Regions from separate parts of the Methylobacterium sp. 001424705 genome, predicted to be linked through region 1. Evidence: predicted binding sites of a transcription regulator. Region 1 holds the regulator's gene; each other region holds the start of a gene.
The links. The regulator PhoB, encoded in region 1, activates phosphate uptake and scavenging genes when phosphate is short. The targets are predictions, from matches to a motif close to TGTCATNNANCTGTCAT.
Positions count from the first base shown of each region.

Region 1 (7,021 bases):
TCCAGCGAATCCGGCGTGAACATCCCGGTGGAGATGGTCCATTACGGGATGACGAAGACCGCCCAGCTCGCCGTGGCCCGGGGGCTCGCCGAGACCGTGTCGGGCAGCGGCGTCACCGTGAACAGCGTGCTGCCGGGGCCGACCCTGTCCGAGGGGGTCGCCGATTTCATGAAGAGCATGGCGCAGGGGCAGGACGGCGGAACCGGGGGCGCCGTCGACCTCGACGCCGCCGGCCGCGCCTTCGTGGCCGAGCACCGCCCGACCTCGCTGATCGGCCGCCTCGCCACCGTCGAGGAGGTCGCCAGCATGGTCGCCTACATCTGCAGCCCGGCCGCCAGCGCCACCAGCGGGGCGGCGCTGCGCGTCGATGGCGGCGTGGTGCGCAGCATCGTGTGAGGACGCGCCGCCCCGACGCGTTGCGGCCGGTCCGGTAAGGATTTCGCAACCTCTGCCGCCGACCCTGGCCCGAACGCACGGGAGGGCGGCCGATGGGGGATTATGCGCTGGAAGGTCCGCGCTGGGGAACGGGCGCGGCAGGCACGGGCGGCGGCACCGTCACCTGGGCCGTCGACGGCACGATCCCCACCGGCTTCGTGAGCCTCCTCCAGGCCGCCTTCGCCACCTGGGCCGCCGCCGCCGACATCGCCTTCCAGCAGGTGGCCGCGACGGCCAACGCCCAGATCGACTTCACCCTCGGGGGGATCGACGGGCTCGGCAAGACCCTGGGCTACGCCACCTATTCCTACAGCGGCCAGCGCATGCAGTCCGCGGAGGTGACCTTCGACAGCGGCGAGGGCTGGCACGCCTCCGGCGCCCGCATCGTCGGCACCCAGAACGTGGATTTCTCCCTGGTGGCGCTGCACGAGATCGGCCACGCGCTCGGCCTCGACCATTACGACGCCAAGCCCGAGGTGATGAACGCCATCCTCGACAGGGGCATCACGACCCTGGCGGCCGGCGACATCGCCGGGATCCAGGCCCTGTACGGTGCGCCGCCCGCCCCGGTGGTGGCCGCGGCGGCACAGACGAGCCCGGTCGCCGGCACCGCCGTCACGGCGGTCTATCGGTTCTACGACACCCATACGGGGGATCACTTCTACACCACGAGCACGGCCGAGAAGGCGCAGATCGAAAAGACGCTGCCGTGGTTCACCTACGAGGGCACCCCGTGGGCGGCCCCGGCCCAGGGCGCCGACACGGTGGACGTGTTCCGGTTCTTCGACACGGCCTCGAACGCCCACTTCTTCACGACGAGCGTCGCCGAGCGGGACCAGGTCCTCAAGACGGCGCCGACCTACACGTACGAGGGCGTGGCCTTCGAGGCCTACGCGGATGCGGGCGCCCCCGGCGGCCTGACCCTGGAGCGCTTCTACAACACCCAGACCGGCCAGCATCACTTCGCCGGCAGTGCCGAGGAAGCCAACGGCATCAACCACGGCGCCGCCGGTCCGGGCTGGGTCGACGAGGGCAAGGCCTTCACCGTCCACCTGCCCACCGATGCGATGATCTTCGCCTAGGCGGCGGGCCCGGCTATCCGCCTGACGGCTGGGCCGGCGCGCCTCGGGATCGGCTACTCGGCCTCGGCCTCGAACATCTCGTCGAAGGAGTAGCCCGAGCCGCGGACCGTGCGGATCGGGTCGCTCTGGCGCGGGCGGTTCAGGGCCTTGCGCAGGCGCCCGACATGGACGTCGACCGTGCGCTCGTCGATGTAGACGTCGTGGCCCCAGACGCCGTCGAGGAGCTGCTCGCGCGAGAACACCCGGCCGGGGCTCTGCATCAGGAATTCGAGGAGCTTGAACTCGGTCGGCCCGAGATGGATCTCGCGGCCTTCCCGGCGGATGCGGTGGCTGACCCGGTCGAGCTCGATGTCGCCGGCCACCAGCAGGTTGGCGACGTGGGCCGGCTTGGCCCGGCGCAGCAGGGCGCGGACCCGGGCGAGGAGCTCCGGCACCGAGAACGGCTTCACGATGTAGTCGTCGGCGCCCGTTCCGAGGCCCCGGATGCGGTCGCCCTCCTCGCCCCGCGCCGTGAGCATGATGACCGGCAGCCGCTCGGTCTCGCGCCGGGCGCGGATGCGGCGGCAGAGCTCGATCCCCGACAGGGCCGGCAGCATCCAGTCGAGCAGGACGAGGTCGGGCACCTGCTCCTGCAGGCGCAGGTCCGCCTCGTCGCCGCGGGCGGCCGAGTCGACGATGAACCCCTCGGCCTCGAGGTTGTAGCGGAGGAGGAGGGTCAGGGCCTCCTCGTCCTCGACGATCAGGATACGCGTACTCATCGTGCGCTTTCGATCAGACCGGCACGGGGGTCAGGCCGCGCCGGGCATGTCCACGGTGGCGTAGTTGGACGCGTCGTTCTTCGGGCGCTCGCGCTCGGCCAGGAGGTTCTCGCCGGTGACGAGGTAGTGGATCGTCTCGGCGATGTTGGTGGTGTGGTCGCCGATGCGCTCGATGTTCTTGGCCACGAACAGGAGATGCGTGCAGAACGAGATGTTGCGCGGGTCCTCCATCATGTAGGTCAGGAGCTCGCGGAACAGGGAATTGTAGAGGGCATCGATGGCGTCGTCGCGCTCCCAGACGTCGAGGGCCGCCTTGGTGTCGCGGCTGGCATAGGCGTCGAGGACGTCCTTGAGCTGCTCCTGCACCAGGTCGCTCATGTGCTGGACGCCGATGACGATCTTCTGCGGCTGGATCTGGTCGGCGATCGCCACGACGCGCTTGGCGACGTTCTTGGCGAGGTCGCCGATGCGTTCGAGATCGTTCGACACGCGGATCGCCGTCACGGTCTCGCGCAGGTCGATGGCCAGGGGCTGGCGCCGGGCGATGAGCAGGATCGCCCGCTCCTCGATCTCGCGCTGGAGGGTGTCGAGGCGGGCGTCGGCGGCGATCACCGCCTGGGCCAGGGGCGCGTCCCGGCGCACCAGGGCCTCGCCGGCCTCGGTCATCATCTTCTCGGCGATGCCGCCCATCTCGGAGATCGAGCGGCGCAGGTCCTCGAGGTCCGTATCGTAGGATTTGACGATGTGGTCGGGCATGGGGTTCGCTCCTCGATCGGGCCCGCCTGTCGGGGCCCGCCCTGGCGGTGATGGGGGACGCGGGCCGAGACCGGCCGGCGGAGGATCAGCCGAAGCGGCCGGTGATGTAGTCCTGCGTCTGGCGCTTTTCCGGATTCATGAAGATGCGCGTGGTGGGCCCGAACTCCACCAGTTCGCCGAGATACATGAAGGCGGTGAACTGCGAGATGCGCGCCGCCTGCTGCATGTTGTGCGTGACGATGACGATGGTGAATTCCGAACGCAGCTGCTCGATCAGCTCCTCGATGCGGCCCGTCGAGATCGGGTCGAGGGCCGAGGTCGGCTCGTCGAACAGGATCACCTCGGGGCGCTGGGCCACCGTGCGGGCGATGCAGAGGCGCTGCTGCTGGCCGCCCGAGAGGCCCATGCCGGATTGCCTGAGCTTGTCCTTCACCTCGTCCCAGAGGGCGGCCTTGCGCAGGGATTCCTCGACGCGCATGTCGAGGTCGGCCTTGGGCAGCTTCTCGTAGAGGCGCAGGCCGAAGGCGACGTTGTCGTAGATCGACATCGGGAACGGGGTCGGCTTCTGGAATACCATGCCGATGCGCGAGCGCAGCTCGTTCAGGTCGACCCCGGAATCCAGGACGTTCTGGCCGTCGAGGAGGATCTCCCCTTCCGCGCGCTGGTCCGGATACAGGCTGTAGATCCGGTTGAAGGTGCGCAGCAGGGTGGACTTCCCGCAGCCCGACGGGCCGATCAGCGCCGTGACCTGGCGGTCGTGGAAGTTGAGGTTGACCGACTTCAGGCCGTGGAAGCTGCCGTAGTAGAAATTCAGGTCCTTGACGGCGATGCGGACCGGTGAGGACTCGTCGGCCTTGTGGCGTCCGGTGAGCTGCGCGGACGTGATCCCGGGGGCGGCGTTCATCGGTTCAAGATCCTATCGGGCGAAGCGGCGGGGACAGGCGGCGCGCGGGTGGTCAGCGCGACCGCTCGGTCTTGATGACGAAGCGGGCCACGATCGACAGGGCGAGGATCGTGACGGTGATGAGGAGGGCGCCGGCCCAGGCGAGCTGCTGCCAGTTCGGATAGGGCGAGAGGGCGAACTGGTAGATCATCACGGGCAGGTTCGGCACGCCGCCCATCAGGTTGGGGGCGAACCAGCTGTTGTTGTTGAGCGCGGTGAAGAGCAGCGGCGCGGTCTCGCCGGCGATGCGGGCCAGGGCCAGGATGATGCCGGTGACGATGCCGGCGCTGGCGCCGCGCCAGGTGATGCTCCGGATGACGATGGAGGGCGGGGCGCCCAGCGCGGCGCCGGCCTCGCGCAGGGTCGAGGGCACGAGGCGCAGCATGTCCTCGGTGGTGCGCACGATCACCGGGGTGGCGATGATGGCCAGCGCCACCGCGCCGGCCCAGCCGGAATAGGAGCCCATGGGGCGCACCATCAGCGTGTAGACGAACAGGCCTATGAGGATCGAGGGCGCCGAGAGCAGGATGTCGTTGAGGAAGCGGATGACGTCGGCGATCTTCGAGTTGCGGCCGTACTCGGCCAGGAACGTCCCCGCCATCACGCCGACGGGCGTCGCCACCAGGATGGCCAGGAGGGTCATCACCAGGCTGCCGAGGATCGCGTTGGCGATGCCGCCGCCCTCGGAACCGGGCCCCGGCGTCGGGGCGGTGAAGAGGGTCGGCGAGACGCCCTTGATGCCCTCGACCACCAGCATGAACAGGATCGAGCCGAGCACGACGATGCCCACCAGCGTGGCGATCGTGCTCGCCAGGATCAGGATCCGGTCGGCGACCCGGCGGCCGGGCCGGACCCGGCTGATCCGGGCCGGGGCGGCGGTGGTGAGGGGGTTCGCGGCGTCCATGATGCGGCTCCTGACGACTCGGTGAGGCTGGCCTCAGGCGACCTTCGCGCGGCGGGTGAGGAGGCGCGCGACGATCAGGACGAAGAAGGTGATGACGAAGAGGATGCAGCCGAGGGCCATCAGGGCGTTCAGCTGCATGCCGTCGGCCTCGTTGAACTCGTTGGCGATGCGCGAGGCGATGGTGGAGCCCGGGTCGAAGACCGAGCCCGAGAGGCGGTTGGCGTTGCCGATGACGAAGGTCACCGCCATGGTCTCGCCGAGCGCCCGGCCGAGGCCCAGCATGATGGCCCCGATGATGGAGACCGAGGCCTGGGGCACCAGCACGTGGCGCACCACCTCCCAGGTGGTGCAGCCGATGCCGTAGGCGCTCTCCCGCAGCACCGTCGGGATCTGGTCGAGCATGTCGCGGGTGATCGAGGCCACGAAGGGCACGATCATGATGGCCAGGATGATGCCCGCGGTGAGGATGCCGACGCCCGAGGGGACGCGGGCATAGAACAGGGTGCCGACGATCGGCATGCCCTCGACGAGGTTCGACACCGGCACCTGCACGAAGCGGGCGAAGAGCGGGGCGAACACGAACAGGCCCCACATGCCGTAGATGATGCTCGGCACCGAGGCGAGGAGCTCGATGGTCATCGAGACGGGCTTGCGGGCCCAGCCGGGGCAGAGCTGCGTCAGGTAGACGGCGATGCCGAGCGAGAGCGGCACGCCGATCAGCAGGGCGAGGACGGCCGAGGCCAGGGTCCCGACGATGGCCACGAGGCCGCCGTACTGCTCCTGCCCGATGTTCCAGACGCTGGAGGTGATGAAGCCGAGGCCGAATTCCTGGAAGGCCGGCCAGGCGCCGTACGCGATGGAGGCCAGGATGCCGGCCAGAAACAGGAGCACCAGGATCGCCGCGCCGTAGGAGGCAGCGCGGAACAGGCTGTCGCCGAGGCCGCCGGGCGTCTTGCGGGCCGCGGCGCGGCCCCGCGTCAGGGCGATCTGGTCAGTCAAGGCGGCCATCCGAATGTCTTCTCTTCACCGGGCGGCGTCCTACCCTGCGCCGGTCGTCGGCGCGAGGGGGGATCACCGGATCGTTGCCAAGGGGTGGCGATAGGGGGTGGCGAAGGGGGAGCCCGGCATCGCGACGCCGGGCCCGTCGGTCGCGGTCACGGGGGCACGGCGGCTCGCCCCCTGGCCCCGCGGGCGGAGCGCCCGCGAGGTTCGGCTTCCCGGGTGAGGACGGGCCTACATGTTGAAGACGGGTTTGCCGTCCTTGCCCTTGATCTCCTTCCACGCGTCGTGGATCTGGCTGACGACGGTGTCGGGCAGCGGCACGTAGTCGAGGTCGACGGCGAGCTTGTCACCGTTCTTGTAGGCCCAGTCGAAGAACTTCAGCACTTCGGCGGTGCGGGCCGCGTCGGCCGGATCCTTGTGGACCAGGATGAAGGTGGCGGCGGTGATCGGCCAGGCGCCCTCGCCGCCCTCGTTGGTCAGCGAGATGCCGAAGCCGGGGGCGGCTTTCCAGTCGGCGCTGGCGGCGGCGGCCTGGAAGGCCTTGTCGTCGGGCTGCGGGAACTTGCCGGCCTTGTTCTGGATCAGGGCGTAGCTCAGCTTGTTCTGCTTGGCGTAGGCCGACTCGACGTAGCCGATGGCGTTCGGGACCTGCTTGACGGTGGCGGTGACGCCCTCGTTGCCCTTGCCGCCCTGGCCCACCGGCCAGCTGATCGTGGTGGCCGCGCCGTACTCCTTCTTCCAGGGCTCGGAGACCTGGGAGAGGTAGGTGGTGAAGATGTTGGTCGTGCCCGAGGCATCGGACCGGTAGACCGGGGTGATGTTGGCGTCGGGGAGCTTCAGCCCCTCGTTCAGCTTGGCGATCTTGGAGTCCGACCACTTGGCGATCTTGCCGGCGTAGATCTCGGCGATGACCTCCCCGGTGAGCTTCAGCTTGCCCGGCTCGACACCCGGGATATTCACCACGGTGACCACGCCGCCCATGACGGTCGGGAACTGGACGAGGCCGTCCTTCTCCAGGGCGGGGCCCTTCAGCGGCGCGTCGGTGGCGCCGAAATCGACGGTCTTGGCCTGGATCTGCTTGATGCCGCCGCCCGAGCCGATGGACTGGTAGTTCAGTCCGAGGCCGCTCTCCTTGCGATAG
Region 1 covers NZ_JCBANU010000024.1:50,578-57,598, forward strand. The annotation lists gene AC6EUL_RS17605 (SDR family NAD(P)-dependent oxidoreductase) at 1-396, shown strand, start outside; gene AC6EUL_RS17610 (matrixin family metalloprotease) at 489-1,517, shown strand; gene phoB (phosphate regulon transcriptional regulator PhoB) at 1,571-2,275, opposite strand; gene phoU (phosphate signaling complex protein PhoU) at 2,306-3,031, opposite strand; gene pstB (phosphate ABC transporter ATP-binding protein PstB) at 3,117-3,935, opposite strand; gene pstA (phosphate ABC transporter permease PstA) at 3,988-4,878, opposite strand; gene pstC (phosphate ABC transporter permease subunit PstC) at 4,912-5,886, opposite strand; gene pstS (phosphate ABC transporter substrate-binding protein PstS) at 6,112-7,021, opposite strand, start outside.

Region 2 (7,021 bases), on a different contig from region 1:
CAGATCCGGGCGGCCGCTGGCCGGGTGGAGGTCGGGGGCGAGGCCTATGACGGACGGCGCGCGCAGAGCCGGGCGCGGCGGGTCCGCGTCATCCCGGAGGAGCCGCTGCGCAATGCCTGCGCGCCGCGCATGTCGGTCGCGGAGAACCTGGCCTTCCGGGCCTTCGACCGGCGCGCGGAGCGTGGCGCCTCCGAGGGGGGCGCGGTCCCGGGGCGGCCGACCGTCTGGCTCGACACCGGCGCCATGCGCCGCCGCGCCCGGGACCTCATCGCGCGCTTCGGGGTGAAGACCGCCTCCGCCGAGGCGCCGATCGCCACCCTGTCCGGCGGGAACGTGCAGCGGGCCGTGCTGGCGCGCGAACTCACCGACCCGGTCGACCTCCTCGTCGTCGCCAATCCCTGCTTCGGGCTCGACTTCACCGCCGTCGCCGAGATCTGGGCCCGGATCCTGGCGGCCCGCAACGCCGGGGCGGCGGTCCTGCTGATCAGCGAGGATCTCGACGAGATCCTGGAACTCTCGGACCGCATCGTGGTGATGTCCGACGGCCGCATCGTGCACGCGGTGAGTCGCGCCGAGGCCGACGCCCGCAGCATCGGTCGCCACATGGCGGGGCATCACTGAGGCGCGACACGGCCGTATCGGCCCGACGCTGCCGGGCGTGTCCGGTCCGGCAGGCTAGGTCCGCACGGGGTCGAGGGTCACCGACCAGAGCGCGGTATCGGCGGCGTCCTTCAGGGTGACGGTCATCTGCTCCGTCGCGCCCTCGACCGCGACATGGCCGAAGAACTGGTAGCCCGCGGCGGGCGAGAGGTTGGTCTGGCCCGGCGGGGGGGCCTTGGCGAAGCGCAGCTGGGGCCCGAAGGTGTCGTCGAGGGCGTTGGGACCGAAGGTCCCGGCATGCAGCGGGCCTGCGACGAACTCCCAGAACGGCTCGAACTGCTGAAATCGCGCCCGGTTCGGATCGTAGTAATGCGCCGCCGCGTAGTGCACGTCCGCCGTCAGCCAGACCGTGTTGCGGATGCCCGCATCCCGCAGGAAGCGCAGGAGGTCGGCGATCTCGAGTTCCCGGCCCAGCGGCGGCCCGTCGCCCTGCGCGACGGCCTCCGACCCGAAGGGCGGCTGAGAATCGTAGGGGACGACGAGCCCGATCGGCATGTCGGCCGCGATCACCTTCCAGGTCGCGCGGGAGGCGAGGAGCGCGCGCTTGAGCCAGGCGACCTGCGCCGGGCCGAGGAAGTGAGCCTCCGGTCCGTAGGTGGTCTGCCGGTTCTCGCCGTTCGGCCCGCGATAGGAGCGCATGTCTAGCAGGAACACGTCGACCAGCGGCCCATGCGAGATCTTGCGGTAGACGCGGCCGGGCTCCGAGGGCGCGAAGCGCATCGGCATGTATTCGTGGAAGGCGCGCGCGGCGCGGACCTGAAGCGCCAGCACGTTCGGGTCGCGATAGGCCTTCCGCAGGTGTTCGGCCCGGGTCAGGGGCTCGCCCGGCCACCAGTTGTTGGTGACCTCGTGATCGTCCCACTGCGCGAAGATCGGGATCTCGGCGTTCATCGCCAGCACGTTCGCGTCGGTGAGGTTGTAGCGGTAGCGTCCGCGGAACTCCTCCAGGGTCTCGGCCGGCTTCGACACCGCCTCGGTGACGCGGTTGCGCCAGAGGGTGCCGTCCGGCAGGCGCACCTCCGGTACGATCGGTCCGTCGGCGTAGATCGTGTCGCCGGAATGCAGGAAGAAATCCGGCCGGTTGCGCAGCATGGCGGCGTAGATCGTCATCCCGCCCCGGGCCTCGTCGATGCCCCAGCCCTGGCCGGCCGTGTCGCCGGACCAGCAGAACGAGACCGAGCGGCGCTCGGCGGGCGCCGTGCGGAAGCGCCCGACCTGCGGCGCGCCGAGGATCGTCGGCGCGGCGAGATCCTGCAGGCGGACCCGGTAGAAGACGTCCTGGCCCGGCGGCAGGTCCTTCAGGGCGACCTTCACGGTGCCGTCGCTCGCCGGCAGGGCATCGGCGAAGATGCCGCCGCGAATGTCCGCGAAGCTTTCCGTCGTCGACCACGCGATCATCGCCCGGCAGGGGCGGTCGGCCCGGGCCCAGACCACGGCGGAGTCGCCGTCGACGTCACCGGATTGCAAACCGTGGGTGAGGACCGGGCGGTCCGCGGCCCGGCTGAGGCCGGGCCGGACGACGCCGGTGCCGAGACCGACGAGGCCGGCGGCGGCACCGGTCAGGAACGGGCGCCGGGTCAGGCTGGAACGGGACGAGGCGGACATGGCGGCGGGCTCCCTTCCGAAGGTTCCGCTATGGCGCTCCTGTCTGACGCCTTGACGACGCTGCACGCGGCAGCGGCCTTTCGCGACTTCTGCCCTGCACGGGAATGGGATGCGGAGCCGTCGTCGGTGGTGATGCCGGTGCGGATTGCGGGGCCTGTCTGCCGGGCCGAAGCCCGGCAGGAGAGCGGCACGAGGGAGGTTTTCGTCCGGGGCGCAGACCCTGCGTGCCGCCCGCACCGGACCTGTTTCGCCTTCAGGCTCTGCCGAGACCGAGCCGAGCGCCGCGGCACCCGGCTCGGGTGGATGGGAAGCCGGTCTAGCGGGCCGCCTTCGCGGCGCGGCGGCGCTCGGTGAGGATCCATTCCGTGTAGCCGTTCGGCTGCGCGCGGCCCTTGAAGACGAGGTCGCTGGCTGCCTGGAAGGCCGGGCCGTCGTAGTCCGGGGCCATGGGGCGGTAGAGCGGATCGCCGGCGTTCTGGCGATCGACCACCTTCGCCATCCGCTTGAGCGCCGTCATCACCTGCTCCTCGCTGACGACGCCGTGATGGAGCCAGTTCGCGATGTGCTGCGACGAGATCCGCAAGGTCGCCCGGTCCTCCATCAGCCCGACATCGTGGATGTCCGGCACCTTCGAGCAGCCCACGCCCTGGTCGATCCAGCGGACGACGTAGCCGAGGATGCCCTGGACGTTGTTGTCGATCTCCTGGGCCACGTCGTCGGGGGCGAAGTTCGACCGGGCCAGCGGGATCTCGAGGATCTCGTCGAGGGCCGAGCGCGGCCGGCGGGCGAGTTCCACCTGCCGCGCCCGCACGTCGGTCTCGTGATAGTGCAGCGCGTGCAGGGTCGCGGCGGTGGGCGACGGCACCCAGGCCGTGCTCGCGCCCGCCTTGGGGTGGGCGCCCTTCTGCATCAGCATGTCGGCCATGGCGTCGGGGGCCGCCCACATGCCCTTGCCGATCTGCGCCCGGTCGAGCAGGCCGCAGACGAGGCCGACATCGACGTTGTTCTCCTCGTAGCCCTTGATCCAGGGCGTCGCCTTCATGTCGTTCTTGCGAATGACCGGGCCGGCCTCCATCGCGGTGTGGATCTCGTCCCCCGTGCGGTCGAGGAAGCCCGTGTTGATGAACACGACCCGCTCGGCCGCGGCCGCGATGCAGGCGGCGAGGTTGACCGTGGTGCGGCGCTCCTCGTCCATGATGCCCATCTTGAGGGTGTTCGCGTCGAGACCCAGCATGGCCTCCACGCGTCCGAACAGTTCGACCGCTAAGGCGACCTCCTCGGGCCCGTGCATCTTCGGCTTGACGATGTAGACCGAACCGCGCCGGCTGTTGCGCAGGCCGGAATCCCCCTTGAGATCGTGGATCGCGATCATCGCGGTGACCGCGGCGTCGAGCATGCCCTCGGGGATCTCGCGGCCCTCGGCGTCGAGCACCGCATCGGTGTCCATGTGGTGGCCGACATTGCGCACCAGCATCAGGGAGCGGCCCGGCACCACCACCTCGCCGCCGTTCGGCGCGATGTAGTGCCGGTCGGGGTTGAGGCGCCGCTCCAGGGTGCGGCCGTCCTTGTGGAGGGAGGCCGTCAAGGTCCCGTTCATCAGGCCGAGCCAGTTGCGGTAGACGACGACCTTGTCGTCGGCATCGACCGTGGCCACGGAATCCTCGAGATCCATGATCGTCGAGACGGCCGATTCCAGCAGGATGTCGGCGACGCCGGACGCATCGAAGCGACCGATCCGATGCGTCCGGTCGAGGACGACCTCGACGTGCAGCCCGTGGTGCCGCAGGAGCAGGGAGGCGGGCATGCTGGCCCGGCCGCGATAGCCCACGAAGAGATCCGGTCGCGCGAGCGGGACGGTCTCTCCGGTGTTCATGTTGCCGACGAGCCCGCCCTGCTCGACCGCATAGGTGACCACGTCGGCATGGCGGCCGCCGGCCAGCGGCACGAAGCGGTCGAGGTAGCTGCGGGCGCGGGTCACGACCCGGGCGCCGCGGGCGCGGTTGTAGCCGCCGCTGCGGATCGCGCCGCCCTCCTCCGAGACCGCGTCGGTGCCGTAGAGGGCATCGTAGAGCGAGCCCCAGCGGGCATTGGCGGCGTTGAGGGCGTAGCGGGCGTTCGAGACCGGCACGACGAGCTGCGGCCCGGCGATGCGGGCGATCTCGTCGTCGACGTTCTCCGTCCGCACCGCCACCGGTCCCGGATCGGGCAGCAGATAGCCGATGTCCTTCAGGTACGTCTTGTAGGCCGCCGGATCGAACGGCTTGCCGGCCCGCTCCCGGTGCCAGGCGTCGAGCTGCCCCTGGAGCGTATCGCGCTTGGCCAGCAGGGCCCGGTTCTTCGGCGTCAGGTCGCGCACGATCGCGCCGAGGCCGCCCCAGAACACCTCGGGCGAGATGCCGGTCCCGGGCAGGGCCTCCTCCGCGACGAAATCGTACAGCACGCGGGCGACGGCGAGGCCGCCGATATCCATTCGATCCATCTTCGATCCATTCACGGAAGGTTTGCGCTGGAATGCCACCGGCCGCGGTCGTCGCCAACCCACCGATGTCGAACGCCCGGTCTCGAGTTCTCGCGCAGGGCGTCCCGAAGCCCGACGACGTCCCTGCGACCGTCGTCTCGGCGAGGGCCGCCCGCGCCGGGGTGCGGAAAGCTCCGAGCCGGTGTCCGGAGGGCCACGCAATAGACGCGCCGACCGAGATCGACAAACCCGGTGGGTTGTCGGCACCGGGGCCTCCTGCCCGGCCCCGGGGCGCAGAGGCGCGCTCGGGGGGCGGTGGGCGATCGTCCGGATCGCCGCACGGGCGCGCACGATGCGGGCCCGGGTCAGCCAGGGGCGGGAGGGCGCCGCGTCGCGCTCCGCCCTCCGCCGCTCATCGCCGGCCCCGGAAGGGTGAGAGGGGGGCGTGCCGGTTGACGTCCTTGTAGAGGAGGTATCGGAAGGGTCCGGGTCCTCCGGCGTAGCAGGCCTGGGGGCAGTAGGCGCGCAGCCAGAGGAAGTCTCCGGCCTGGACCTCGACCCAGTCCCGGTTGAGGCGGTAGACGGCCTTGCCCTCGAGGATGAAGAGGCCGTGCTCCATGACGTGGGTCTCCTCGAAGGGGATCGAGGCGCCGGGGCGCAGGGCGACGATGTTGACGTGCATGTCGTGGCGCAGATCGTCGGGGGCGACGAAGCGGGTGGTGGCCCAGGCCCCGTCGGTGCCGGGCATGGGCACGGGGGCGACGGCGGTCTCGTGGGTGACGAAGGCGGGGGGCACCTCGAGGCCGGGCACGGGGGTGTAGGCCTTGCGGATCCAGTGGAAGCGGGTCGGTCCGGCCCCGTCGTTGCGCAGGCTCCAGGTGGTGCCGGGGGGCAGGTAGGCGTAGGCGCCGGGGGTGAGGGCGTGGACCTGTCCGTCGCGGACGAGGCGGGCCTGTCCCTCGACGACGAACAGCACGGCCTGGGCCTCGGGGTCGGGTTCGGGCCGCTCGCTGCCGCCGCTGGGGGCGAGGGTGACGAGGTACTGGGCGAAGGTCTCGGAGAAGCCCGAGAGGGGGCGAGCCAGCATCCAGGCCTGGGTGTGCTCCCAGAAGGGCAGGACGGAGGTGACGATGTCGCTCATCACGCCCCGGGGGATGACGGCGTAGGCCTCGGTGAACACGGCCCTGCCGGTCATCAGCGCGGTCTGGGACGGCAGGCCGCCGCAGGGCGGGTTGTAGGGCGAGGCGGTCATGAAGGCGTCTCCGATGATCCGGGTTGGACTGGCGGCAGCCCGGCTTGGCAGCCGTGCCACCGCATGGGGCAGGTGTCGGGGGGCGTCAGGCCGAACGTGGTTCCGCGATCGGCGTCTCGAGGATCGCGGCCGTGTCCGTCGTACCGTGGCCATCGAGGACACGCCGGGCCTGCGCCCGGTCGATGTCGCCTTCCCATGCGGCGATCACCACCGTCGCCACGCAGTTGCCGATCAGGTTGCCCAGCGCCCGGGCGATGCCGACGAACCAATCGATCGACAGCACGAGCACCAGTCCGATGACGGGGATTTCCGGGACCGCCGACAGGGTGGCGGCCAGCACGACGATGGCCGAGCCGGGCACGCCGTGCGCGCCCTTCGAGGTCAGGAGCGCGATGCCGAGGATCAGCATCAGGTGTCCGAAGGAGAGATCCGTGTTGGTGGCCTGGGCGATGAACACCGTGGCGAGGGTCAGGTAGAGTGAGAAGGCATCGAGGTTGAACGAATATCCGGTCGGGATCACGAGGCCGACGGTCGAATCCTTGATGCCGAGGCGCTCCAGCTTGCGCATGACCTGCGGCAGCACGCAGTCCGAGGAGGCGGTGCCGGCCACGACGGTCAGTTCCTCGCGCAGGTAGGCGAGCAGCTTGAGGATGCTGAACCCGGCCAGGCGCAGGATGCCGCCGAGCACCACGAAGACGAAGAACGCCACGCCCGCGTAGAACAGCACCACCAGCAGGCCGAGCTGCTTCAGCGAACCGACGCCGTACTTGCCCACCGTGAAGGCGACGGCGCCGAGCACGCCGAGCGGGGCGAGCCTGACGATGAAGCCGATGATCTTGAACAGAACCTCCGTGATGCGCTCCAGGCTGTCGGCCAGCGGCTTGCCGCGCTCGCCCAGAAGGGACAGGCCGGAGCCGAACAGGATCGCGATGATGAGAACCTGCAGGATATCGCCCTTGGCGAAGGCATCGACCAACGTGGTCGGAATGAGCTTCATCAGGAAGTCGACGGTTCCCGTGACCTGACCGACCCGGTCGGTGTAGCCG
Region 2 covers NZ_JCBANU010000003.1:212,202-219,222, reverse strand. The annotation lists gene AC6EUL_RS04525 (ABC transporter ATP-binding protein) at 1-621, shown strand, start outside; gene AC6EUL_RS04520 (alkaline phosphatase D family protein) at 676-2,265, opposite strand; gene AC6EUL_RS04515 (malate synthase G) at 2,582-4,744, opposite strand; gene AC6EUL_RS04510 (bifunctional allantoicase/(S)-ureidoglycine aminohydrolase) at 5,136-5,975, opposite strand; gene AC6EUL_RS04505 (dicarboxylate/amino acid:cation symporter) at 6,061-7,021, opposite strand, start outside.
Region 2: AC6EUL_RS04520 (alkaline phosphatase D family protein) is a predicted target of PhoB. The motif match lies at 2,309-2,325, and genes of this name have one in related genera.

Region 3 (7,021 bases), on a different contig from region 1:
GCGGCGGCCGCCAGGTGCGCGACACCGAGTTCGCCGTCGTCCGCGCCGGCCTGAACTACAAGTTCGGCTCCTACTAGGATCTGAACTCACGGCCTCCCGCGCGGTCGATCCGATCGCGCGGGCCCCGGCCAACAAGAAAGCCCGGCCTCGCGGCCGGGCTTTCTTGCGTCTGGGCTCCTCTTCAAGACGGGCGTCCGTTCGGGGCCCGTCGATCGTCGCCCGCGCGTCCGGTCTTCCGAAGGCGCGGGCGATCGCCGTCTCAGATGTCGAGCTCGGCCCCGTCGGCGAAGGCGGCACGCTCGGAGATGAAGGTGAAGCGCGCCTCGGGCTTATTGCCCATCAGGCGCTCCACCGCGTCCCCGGTGGAGTCGCGGGCCTCGTCCAGCACCTCCACCCGCAGGAGCGTGCGCTTCTTCGGGTCCATGGTGGTCTCCTTCAACTGGGCCGGCATCATCTCGCCGAGGCCCTTGAAGCGGCCGATCTCGACCTTGCCGTTCTTGAACACCGTCTTGATCAGTTGCGCCTTGTGGTCGTCGTCGCGAGCGTAGGCCGTCTTGGCGCCCTGGCTGATCCGGTAGAGCGGCGGGATCGCCAGGTAGAGGTGCCCGCGGTCGATGAGCTTGGGCATCTGCCGGTAGAAGAACGTGATCAGCAGCGAGGCGATGTGGGCGCCGTCGACGTCGGCGTCCGTCATGATGATCACCTTCTCGTAGCGAAGGTCCTCCGAGCGGTAGCCCGTGCCGGTGCCGCAGCCGAGGGCCTGGGTCAGGTCCGAGATCAGCTGGTTGGCGCCGAGCTTGTCCCGGCTGGCCGAGGCGACGTTGAGGATCTTGCCGCGCAAGGGGAGAATCGCCTGGGTGGCGCGGTCGCGCGCCTGCTTGGCCGAGCCGCCGGCCGAGTCACCCTCGACGATGAAGATCTCCGAGCCGGCCATGCCGGCCTTGGAGCAGTCGGCGAGCTTGCCCGGCAGGCGCAGCTTGCGGGTGGCGGACTTGCGCGCGACCTCCTTCTCCTGGCGCCGGCGCAGGCGCTCCTCGGCCCGGTCGATCACCCAGTCGAGGAGCTTGTTGGCCTGGGCCGGGGAGGCGGCGAGCCAGTGGTCGAACGCGTCGCGGATCGCGGTCTCAACGATGCGCGAGGCCTCGACGGTGGCGAGCTTGTCCTTGGTCTGGCCCTGGAACTCGGGCTCGCGGATGAAGACCGAGAGCATCGAGGCGCAGGTCGCCATGACGTCGTCGGTGGTCACCGCCGTCATGCGCTTGGCCTGGCCGACGCGCTCGGCATGCTCGCGCAGGGCCCGCAGCAGGGCGACGCGCAGGCCGCTCTCGTGGGTGCCGCCCTCCGCCGTCGGGATGGTGTTGCAGTAGGAGGCCGAGACGCCGTCGTCGGTCACCATCCAGGCGACGGCCCATTCGAGGGAGCCGTGCCCGCCCGGCTTGGTGATCTTGCCGGAAAAGATCGCGTCGGTGACGAGTTCCTTGCCCTCGAGATCGCGGGCGAGATAGTCGCGCAGGCCCCCGGGGAAGCGGTGCACGGTCTCGGCCGGCACGTCGTCCAGGCCCTCGAGGAGGGCGGGGGCGCAGCGCCAGCGGATCTCGACGCCGCCGAACAGGTAGGCCTTGGAGCGGGCCATCTTGAACAGGCGGCGGGGATCGAACTTCAGCGCCCCGAAGATCTCGGCATCGGGGTGGAAGCGCACGCGGGTGCCGCGCCGGTTCTGCACCCGGCCGACGGTTTCCAAGGGACCCTGGACATGCCCCCGCGAAAAGGTCTGGCGGTAGAGGGTCTGGCTGCGGGCGACCTCGACCTCGAGCTCGTCCGAGAGGGCGTTGACCACCGAGATGCCGACGCCGTGCAGGCCTCCGGACGTCTCGTAGACCTTCGAGTCGAACTTACCGCCCGCGTGCAGGATGGTCATGATGACCTCGAGCGCGGACTTGTTCGGGTATTTCGGGTGCGGGTCGACGGGGATGCCGCGGCCGTTGTCGGTGACGACGAGGTGGCCGCTCTCCTCCAGCTCCACCTCGATGAAGCTGGCATGGCCCGCCACCGCCTCGTCCATGGAATTGTCGATCACCTCGGCGAAGAGGTGGTGCAGGGCGCGCTCGTCGGTGCCGCCGATATACATGCCGGGGCGGCGGCGCACCGGCTCCAGCCCCTCCAGCACCTCGATGGTGGAGGCGTCGTAACCGGCCTCCGCCGAGACGGGGGGAAGCGGCGCCACAGCGTCGAGCTTGCGGCGCTCGGCGGTCTTCGGCAGGGGCGCCTTGCCGCCGGCGAAGAGATCGCGTGCGGGGTCGCTCACCGGAGCGCCTCGCGCGGGTGAGGGGGCAGCCGCGGGCTTCGCGGGCCGGATCGCAGAGGGAGACCGTGCAGCATTCGCCTTCATCCTCTCACCATACCGGAACAAACCGGAAACAGAAAGGGGTTCCCGCTCCGAGAGGCGGGAGCCGGAAGCCCCCGCCGCACAGGGCGTACCACCCCATGACATGGTATGGGGGTGGTTAAGAAGGCCTGACGGTGGCGTGATCCGTGGATCGTCGCGCCGGGCGCCGCGCCCGTGGGCCGCCTCAGGTCCCGACGCGGCCGCCCCCGCGGCGGGTGATCGTCAGCACGGCGGGGCGGGGCGGCATCGCCGGGTCGAAGTCCGGCCAGCGGGTGGCGGGCGCCTCGAAGGTGGCGGGCACCGCCTTCGGGTCCTCCTCGTCGGCCTCGCCGGGATGCTGGACGGCCACGAAGAAGGTGGTGTCGTCGGGGGTGAAATAGGGGCCGCACATCTCGGCGCCGTGGGGCACGCGGAAGAAGTGCTTGCCCGTGCCGCGGCCCGCCCCTTCGGTCTCCACCGCCCAGATGCCGTCGTTGCGGCCGGTGCGCGATGGGGCATTGCCGTCCGTGGCGACCCAGAGCCGGCCGAGGCCGTCGACCGAGCAATTGTCCGGCATCCCGAACCAGCCGTTCGTCGTGGTGGCCGACGAGAAGGTGGCGCCGACCTGGGCGATGCTCGGGTCGCCGCAGCGGACCAGGATCTCCCAGGTGAATCCGGTGGCGGCATGGTCGCCGTCGTCGGGGGTGAGCTCGACGATATGGCCGAACCGATTGTCGGCCCGCGGGTTGGCGGCGTCGACCTGATCGGCCTTGCGCTTCCCGTTGTTGGTCAGCATCACGTAGACCTTGCCGGTCTTCGGGTTGGCCTCGACGTCTTCGGGCCGGTCCATCTTGGTGGCCCCGAGCCAGTCGGCGGCGAGCCGGGCGCCGATCACCACGTCGGCCTGGGATGCAAAGCCGTTCTCGGGCGTCAGCGGACCCTGCCCGAAGACCAGCGGCATCCAGGTGCCGCGCCCGTCGGCGTCGAAGCGGGCGACATGCAGGGTGCCGGAATCGAGGAGGTCGCGGTCGCCGCTGTCGGCCCGGCCCAGGGTGACGAACTTGTAGACGTAGTCGAAACGCTCGTCGTCGCCCTGGTAGATCACGTACTGCCCGGCCTTCGCGACGATGCCGGCCGCGCCCTCGTGCTTGAAGCGCCCCAGGGCCGTGCGCTTCTTGGGGACGCTCGTCGGGTCGAAGGGGTCGATCTCCACCACCCAGCCGAAGCGGTTCGGCTCGTTGGGCTCGCGGCCGAGGTCGAAGCGCGGGTGGAAGCGGCCCCAGGCATAGGCGTTGGCCGGCAGGTTGAAGCGCTTATGGTTGGCGGCCTCCGGCGAGTCCTTCGGCAGGGCGCCGGAGAAGTAGTAGTTGATGTTCTCCTCGCAGGTCAGCCACGTGCCCCAGGGGGTCGTGCCGCCGGCGCAGTTGTTGATCATCCCGAGGGCCGACCGGCCGCTGGGATCGGCGCCGGTCCGCACCCGGTCGGTGCCGGCGGCCGGGCCGGTCAGCGCCATCGGCGTCGTGGCGGTGATGCGGCGGGCGTATTTGGAATCCGGCACCACCGTCCAGCGGCCGTCCCGGCGCCGGATCTCGAGAACCGAGCCGCCATGGGCCGCCATCTCGATGTCGACGAGCGCCCGCGTCATGCCCTGGAAGTCCACCGCCTTGCCGTCCTGGCGCCCGAGGCCGGGGAACATGAGTTCCTCGTTGGTGTATTCGTGGTTGACGACGAGGAGGCCGTGCGCCGCCGGGTCGGCCGCCCCCGGCATGGGGAAGTAGCCGACGAAGTCGTTGTTGTAGCCGAACTGCTGGGCCTGTGCCGCCGCGGACTGATTGCGCGGGTCGAAGGCGGGCGCGCCGGGCAGCACCGGGTCGCCCCAGCGGATCAGGATCTCGGCATCGTGCCCTGCGGCGACGTGGTGGTGCGCGTCCGAGCCGGCCTCGATCTCCGCGAACGGGAATCGGGAGTCGCTGGCCGGCGACGCCGGACCCACCGCCCCGCCGGCGGCCAGGGCGCGGGGCGTCACCACCGCCGCGATGGCGCCGACCCCGAGGAGACCGCGCAGGAGGTCGCGCCGATCGAAGCGCGCCGCCACCACGTCGCCGAAGGTCGGGTTGGCGCTGCCGTTCGACCCGCGATCCTCGGCGGCCTCGGCGGCCTGCGAGCGGTTCTGGTTCGATGCGGTCATGGCGTGGCGGGTCCGGTGCGGGGCGCGGGCTGACGACCGTCCCCGCTACCCCGCCCGCATGGCACCGGTGTGACAGCGGCCGGTGCCCCGGCCACCGATCCTTAAGCCTTCCGGCGTGCCGCGGCGGCGGGCTTCTCGGCCGCAGCCTTGGTGCCCTTCGCCGGTTTCTTGGCGGCCGTCGCCTTCGCGGCGGGCTTGGCCGAGGCCTCGTCCCCGTCCGCTGCAGCCGTCTTCCCGGCGGCCTTCGCCGCAGGGGCCTTCTTGACCGCCGCCTTCTTCGCCGGGGCCTTGGCGCCCGCCGCCTTGCGGGCCGGAGCCTTCTTCTTGCCCCCGCCCGCGGCTTCCCGGGCGGCGATCAGCTCCAGGGCCTGGGGCAGGTCGACCGCCTCGGCCGCCATGGTCTTGGGCAGCGTCGCGTTGGTGGTGCCGTCGGTGACGTAGGGGCCGTACTTGCCCGACTTCACCACGATGGGCTTGCCCGTCTCCGGGTGCTCGCCGAGGGGCCGGCCCGGATCGGCCGCCGGCCCGCGCCGGCCGCCGCCCTGCTCCTTGGCGACGATGAGGTCGATGGCCCGGTTGGCGCCGATCTCCAGCACGTCGTCGTCGCGCCCGAGATTCGCGTACATCTTGCCGTGCTGCACGTACGGCCCGAAGCGCCCGAGATTGGCCAGGATCGGCTCGCCGGTCTCGGGGTGGCGGGCCACCTCGCGCGGCAGGGCGAGCAGCTTCAGGGCCATCTCCAGGTCGACCGAGGACGGGCTGGTGCCCTTCGGGATCGAGGAGCGCTTGGGCTTGGGCGCCTCCTTCTCGGCCGCGGCCTCGCCGAGCTGGACGAAGGGACCGAAGCGGCCGTCGCGCACCGTCACGGGCAGGCCGGAGGCGGGATCGTTGCCGAGCACCCGCGTGCCGGGCTGACCGCCGTTCTCCGACGAGCCCTCGCCGTCGCCCTCGACGCCCGAGGCGGCGAGCTGGCGCGTGTACTTGCACTCCGGATAGTTCGAGCAGCCCACGAAGGCGCCGAACTTGCCGAGCTTCAGGGAGAGCTGGCCGGAGCCGCAGGTGGGGCAGGTGCGCGGGTTCGAGCCGTCGGCCTTCTCGGGGAAGATGTGGGCGCCGAGCAGGTCGTTGAGCGCGTCGAGCACCTCCGCGACGCGCAGCTCCTTGGTGCCGGCGATCGCGGCGGAGAAGTCGCGCCAGAAGTCGCGCAGCACCTCGCGCCAGTCGATCTCGGCGTTCGAGACCCGGTCGAGCTGCGTCTCGAGATCGGCGGTGAAGTCGTACTCGACGTAGCGCTTGAAGAAGCTCTCGAGGAAGCCGGTGACGAGGCGGCCCTTGTCCTCGGCCACGAGGCGCTTCTTGTCGATCCGCACGTATTCGCGGTCGCGCAGGGTCTGCAGCACGGCGGCGTAGGTGGAGGGCCGGCCGATGCCGAGCTCCTCCATGCGCTTGACGAGGCTGGCCTCGGAATAGCGCGGCGGCGGCTCGGTGAAGTGCTGGGTCGAGGCGATGCGCTCGCGCTTGAGCGGGTCGCCCGCCTTCATGGGCGGCAGGCGCCGGCCGTCCTCGTCCTCCTCGTCGTCCTTGCCCTCCTGGTAGAGGGTGAGGAAGCCGTCGAACTTCACCACCTGGCCGGTGGCGCGCAGCTCCAGCGTGCGCGGCCCGACCTGGGCGACGACGTCCACCGTCGTGCGCTCCAGTTCGGCCGATTCCATCTGGCTCGCCACCGTGCGGGTCCAGATCAGCTCGTAGAGCTTGGCCTGCTCGGCATCGACGGTGCGGGCCACCGCCTTGGGCAGACGGCCCATGTCGGTGGGGCGCACGGCCTCGTGCGCCTCCTGGGCGTTCTTGGCCTTGACGCTGTATTTGCGCGGCGCACCCGGCAGGTAGCGCTCGCCGTATTCCTGGGCGACGACCCGGCGCACGTCGGCGATGGCTTCGGGCGCCATGTCGACGCCGTCGGTCCGCATGTAGGTGATGAGGCCCACCGTCTCGCCGTCGATCTCCACACCCTCGTAGAGCTTCTGGGCGGCGCGCATGGTCTGGGCCGGCGCCATCCCGAGCTTGCGGGAGGCCTCCTGCTGCAGGGTCGAAGTGGTGAAGGGCGGGGCGGGGTGGCGCTTGGCGGGCTTGGCCTCGACGCTGCCGACCGAGAAGGTGCCGAGTTCGAGATCGCGCTTGAAGGCCGCCGCCTCCTCGCCGGTGCCGACGTCCAGGCGCTGGATGCGCTTGCCGTCCGCGCCGGTGAGGCGGGCCTCGAAGCTGGCGCCGGTCTCCGTCACCAGGGTCGCCACCAGGGACCAGTATTCCCGCGGCTTGAAGACCTCGATCTCGCGCTCGCGCTCGCAGACGAGGCGCAGCGCCACCGACTGCACGCGCCCGGCCGAGCGGGCGCCGGGCAGCTTGCGCCACAGCACCGGCGAGAGGTTGAAGCCCACGAGGTAGTCGAGCGCCCGGCGGGCCAGGTAGGC
Region 3 covers NZ_JCBANU010000013.1:95,319-102,339, reverse strand. The annotation lists gene AC6EUL_RS11935 (outer membrane protein) at 1-77, shown strand, start outside; gene parE (DNA topoisomerase IV subunit B) at 260-2,305, opposite strand; gene AC6EUL_RS11925 (PhoX family protein) at 2,571-4,553, opposite strand; gene topA (type I DNA topoisomerase) at 4,655-7,021, opposite strand, start outside.
Region 3: AC6EUL_RS11925 (PhoX family protein) is a predicted target of PhoB. The motif match lies at 4,612-4,628, and genes of this name have one in related genera.